Regions from separate parts of the Bacillus cereus group sp. Bce041 genome, predicted to be linked through region 2. Evidence: a T-box and tRNA genes for the amino acid it is inferred to sense, from the RefSeq annotation. Region 2 holds a T-box; the other holds one or more tRNA genes.

Region 1 (2,430 bases), on a different contig from region 2:
GAAGTTAAGCTCTCTAGCGCCGATGGTAGTTGGGACCTTGTCCCTGTGAGAGTAGGACGTTGCCAGGCAATATTATTCCGCAGTAGCTCAGCGGTAGAGCTATCGGCTGTTAACCGATCGGTCGTAGGTTCGATTCCTACCTGCGGAGCCATTGGAGAGCTGTCCGAGTTGGCCGAAGGAGCACGATTGGAAATCGTGTATACGTCACAAGCGTATCAAGGGTTCGAATCCCTTGCTCTCCGCCATAGGATTTATAATATTTGGCCCGTTGGTCAAGTGGTTAAGACACCGCCCTTTCACGGCGGTAACACGGGTTCGAATCCCGTACGGGTCACCACTTTGGAGGATTAGCTCAGCTGGGAGAGCACCTGCCTTACAAGCAGGGGGTCGGCGGTTCGATCCCGTCATCCTCCACCATATAAATTTTATATGAATAGTATTATCGCGGGGTGGAGCAGCACGGTAGCTCGTCGGGCTCATAACCCGAAGGTCGCAGGTTCAAATCCTGTCCCCGCAACCAAATGGTCCCGTGGTGTAGTGGTTAACATGCCTGCCTGTCACGCAGGAGATCGCCGGTTCGACCCCGGTCGGGACCGCCATTTTAATAAGGCTCGGTAGCTCAGTCGGTAGAGCAGAGGACTGAAAATCCTCGTGTCGGCGGTTCGATTCCGTCCCGAGCCACCATTTATTTTAATAAAATACGCCGGCTTAGCTCAATTGGTAGAGCAACTGACTTGTAATCAGTAGGTTGGGGGTTCAAGTCCTCTAGCCGGCACCATGTAAGTTTCGGAGGGGTAGCGAAGTGGCTAAACGCGGCGGACTGTAAATCCGCTCCTTCGGGTTCGGCAGTTCGAATCTGCCCCCCTCCACCATTTACATAGGGGCATAGTTTAAAGGTAGAACTGAGGTCTCCAAAACCTCCAGTGTGGGTTCGATTCCTACTGCCCCTGCCAAATATATTTACACAACATGGCGGTTGTGGCGAAGTGGTTAACGCACCGGATTGTGGCTCCGGCATTCGTGGGTTCGATTCCCATCAGTCGCCCCATTTTTATTTTAAAAATTACAAATAATCTAATGGATACTTACATATAATTAAGTAAGAATTCGATGGGCTATAGCCAAGCGGTAAGGCAACGGACTTTGACTCCGTCATGCGCTGGTTCGAATCCAGCTAGCCCAGCCATTTTTGCGGAAGTAGTTCAGTGGTAGAATACAACCTTGCCAAGGTTGGGGTCGCGGGTTCGAATCCCGTCTTCCGCTCCAATAAAATTTAATATGGCGGCATAGCCAAGTGGTAAGGCAGAGGTCTGCAAAACCTTTATCACCGGTTCAAATCCGGTTGCCGCCTTTTCTTTTGTGCCGATGTGGCGGAATTGGCAGACGCGCACGACTCAAAATCGTGTTCCTTCGGGAGTGTCGGTTCGACCCCGACCATCGGTATCATGAACGGCGTAATAAAAGACTCTACACCAAATGTGTAGAGTCTTTTTATGTTTTCATCACACTATAAAATAAGCAAAATGGTGTGTTGGTGAAATGGTTATAAATGATTAAGGTAAACTTATTCATTTAGTACATGCGATACAGTTGGGGAAAGCTACAAAACAATAAAGGGATAAATTTTTATCCCTTTATATAATTTCATTATTTTATAGAGAATTTCTCCAACCTGGTGACAGGAAGTTAAATCCGACGCCACCAGTAGATATTAGTACATGATCAGCTGTTAATTTCGTAATTTCTAAGAACTTCTTTTCAAACTCTTCTCTGTTGTATTTGTACATAGTTGAGTGGCATGACCACATGTGCGTTGAAGTACTCAACCAGTCTCCTAATTCCTTTAATTCAGGAAACGACTCAAATCGAATTGGTTCATCTAATTTCATGAATCTCACTTGATAGATAGTTGGGTTTAATTTTTCTCCTATTCCTTTAAAAGCATGTGATTTTTTGTCTTTTGAATGTGTCATAATTCACCCTCCATCTTTTCTTCAAATTTTTTCCTATTTTTATTATACAACAATAGAAAACAATTATGGAAATAATATGGAAATCTTTATTGGCAATATAAAAAGACTCTAACAGAAATGTTAGAGTCTTTTTGTTAAATTATACTATGTGCTTCTAAAATTCGTAATAAACGTAGGAATTCATGTATAATATAACTTGTCGAAAGAACAAAATGATAGTGATTTATATTATGTCTGTAATATGAATCAAAAATGAACTTTTTATATTTCTTTTAAAAATGTGTTGAACACACATTATATTTCATATTAATATTTTTATGTAGATTTAAAACGGGAAAGAGAGTGGAAAGTATGGGCCGTAAATGGAACAATATTAAAGACAAAAAAGCATCAAAAGATGCAAATACAAGCCGTATATACGCGAAATTTGGGCGTGAAATTTATGTGGCAGCAAAAC
Region 2 (2,430 bases):
GCTCATGCTTGCGTATCAAAGTGGAGATAAACAAGCGGGAGAAAGACTATATGTTTTAATCAAACCAGCGCTATACACATTTTTATATCGATTTAACCGAGATGAACAATTAAGTATCGATCTTGTGCAAGATACGTTTTTGACGCTAGAGCGTAAGAAACATATGTATGAACTTGAAAAAGGTAAAATAAAAACGTATTTATTTCAAATTGGTTATCGTCTTATGATTAATAAATTAAATAGGAGAAAAAAGTGGCGTACGCTTTTGCCATTTTTAGTGCCGATTCCGGAAAAAGAATTTTCTCACGAAGATCGGCTCACAGTAAGAGAAGCAATTTTGAAAGTTCCAGAAGAGCAAAGAGCGGTCCTAATCCTTTCTTATTATCATGACATGCAGCAAAAAGAAATTGCAGAGATATTAAACATTCCGATTGGAACGGTGAAATCGAGACTTCATAACGGGATAAAGAAATTGAAACAATTGCTGGAGGTGGACGAAATTGAGCGAAAATCCCTTTAAGAGTGAATATAAGTTAAAGCAACATTTAGATAGTGATCATGTAGAAATACCAGACTTTCCAAAAACGGTAAGTCGATTCGATCGATTAATCGGGTTTCTTGGTTCCCCAACGAAAGATCCTGTGGAGGCGACCATTGGGAATGATTTATCGATTGTGTTTCATGTATCGTTATTAGTTGGGGTTCCAATTCTTTCTCTTATTACGATACTCTTTATGGTGTTGTAAAGGATTGACAAGAAGGGAAACCTGACCTCTATTTGACATGCCTATATAAATGATGGTATAAAGAAAAGTATATGAATAATTGAGCGTGGAAAGGGAGAAGTAGTGATCATTTCCCTGTTTTAGAGAGCTGATGGCCGGTGAAAATCAGCACATAGATGATCGCGAATTACGCCCCTAGAGCATCTTTTTTCGATTGAATTGTATTCAAAAGGGAAAAGACGGTGCTAAGCCGTTATGTAAATAAGGTGGTAGGCTTTTTTTTGCCTGCAACTAGGGTGGTAACGCGATAATCAAAATCGTCCCTTATTTGAAGGGGCGATTTTTTTATGTTTTCAACCTTCACGCCAGTAATGAACTTAAAGGAGAGTATGTAGGATATGGGTATTTTACAAGATCTTGAATTTCGCGGTCTAATTAATCAGCAAACAGATGCTGAGGGACTTGAGCAATTATTAGAAAAAGAAAGCGTTAAATTATACTGTGGTTTCGACCCGACAGCAGATAGCTTACACATCGGTCATATGTTACCAGTATTAATGTTACGTCGTTTCCAATTAGCTGGTCATCAACCAATCGCACTTGTTGGCGGTGGTACTGGTATGATCGGTGACCCAAGTGGTAAAAAAGCAGAGCGTACATTAAATACGAAAGATACAGTTGCTTACTACACAGAAAGCATTAAAAACCAACTTTCAAACTTCTTAGAGTTTGAAAACGTGGACAACCCAGCAACGATGGCTAATAACTATGACTGGCTTGGTAATTTAGATGTCATTTCATTCTTACGCGATATCGGTAAAAACTTCGGTTTAAACTATATGTTAGCAAAAGATACGGTAGCATCTCGTTTAGAAACTGGTATTTCATTCACTGAGTTCAGTTACATGATTTTACAATCATACGACTTCTTAAACTTATACCAACAACATAATTGCCGTCTGCAAATCGGTGGTAGTGACCAATGGGGTAACATTACAGCTGGTCTTGAATTAATCCGTAAATCAGAAGAAGATGCGAAAGCATTCGGTTTAACAATTCCACTAGTTACTAAATCTGACGGTACGAAGTTTGGTAAAACAGAAGGCGGCGCAATTTGGTTAGACCCAGAGAAAACAACTCCTTATGAATTCTACCAATTCTGGATTAACACAGATGACCGTGATGTTGTTAAATACTTAAAATACTTCACATTCTTATCTCATGAAGAAATTCTTGAGCTTGAAAAGCAAGTAGCTGAAGCGCCAGAAAAACGTGCAGCACAAAAAGCATTAGGTGCAGAAATGACAAAACTTGTTCACGGCGAAGAAGCATTAGAACAAGCGATTAAAATTTCAGCTGCATTATTCAGCGGTTCTGTAGCAGAACTAACTGCAAGCGAAATCGAACAAGGATTCAAAGACGTACCATCTGTAGAACGTACTGCAGAAGATACAGTATTAATCGACTTACTTGTAGAAAGCAAAATCTCTCCATCAAAACGTCAAGCACGTGAAGATGTAACGAACGGCGCAATCTACGTAAACGGTGAGCGTACACAAGCATTAGACTACGTTGTAACAGAAAACGACCGCATCGAAGGTAAATTCACAATCATTCGCCGCGGTAAGAAGAAATATTTCTTAATTCGTTACTAATAAATAAAAAGCTTTGAGGAAATTCCTCAAAGCTTTTTTGTTTTAATCTC

Evidence for each region. A T-box is a leader RNA that pairs with one kind of tRNA and senses whether it is charged. The one in region 2 lies ahead of tyrS (tyrosine--tRNA ligase), so its partner is inferred to be a tRNA-Tyr.
Region 1: it encodes a tRNA-Tyr, which carries the amino acid that the T-box ahead of tyrS (tyrosine--tRNA ligase) is inferred to sense. The anticodon was not compared.

The regions. Positions count from the first base shown of each region.
Region 1 covers NZ_JBQXON010000009.1:202,119-204,548, reverse strand. Annotated here, with positions in the region: partial or broken rRNA gene rrf (5S ribosomal RNA) at 1-68, shown strand, start outside; tRNA gene ACUN13_RS23775 (tRNA-Asn) at 77-151, shown strand; tRNA gene ACUN13_RS23770 (tRNA-Ser) at 154-245, shown strand; tRNA gene ACUN13_RS23765 (tRNA-Glu) at 263-337, shown strand; tRNA gene ACUN13_RS23760 (tRNA-Val) at 342-417, shown strand; tRNA gene ACUN13_RS23755 (tRNA-Met) at 444-520, shown strand; tRNA gene ACUN13_RS23750 (tRNA-Asp) at 524-599, shown strand; tRNA gene ACUN13_RS23745 (tRNA-Phe) at 609-684, shown strand; tRNA gene ACUN13_RS23740 (tRNA-Thr) at 703-778, shown strand; tRNA gene ACUN13_RS23735 (tRNA-Tyr) at 789-872, shown strand; tRNA gene ACUN13_RS23730 (tRNA-Trp) at 880-953, shown strand; tRNA gene ACUN13_RS23725 (tRNA-His) at 973-1,048, shown strand; tRNA gene ACUN13_RS23720 (tRNA-Gln) at 1,112-1,186, shown strand; tRNA gene ACUN13_RS23715 (tRNA-Gly) at 1,192-1,266, shown strand; tRNA gene ACUN13_RS23710 (tRNA-Cys) at 1,281-1,351, shown strand; tRNA gene ACUN13_RS23705 (tRNA-Leu) at 1,362-1,443, shown strand; gene ACUN13_RS23700 (DUF3884 family protein) at 1,653-1,973, opposite strand; gene ACUN13_RS23695 (YebC/PmpR family DNA-binding transcriptional regulator) at 2,325-2,430, shown strand, end outside.
Region 2 covers NZ_JBQXON010000001.1:907,290-909,719, reverse strand. Annotated here, with positions in the region: gene ACUN13_RS04770 (RNA polymerase sigma factor) at 1-520, shown strand, start outside; gene ACUN13_RS04765 (hypothetical protein) at 501-746, shown strand; T-box leader at 824-1,053, shown strand; gene tyrS (tyrosine--tRNA ligase) at 1,124-2,380, shown strand.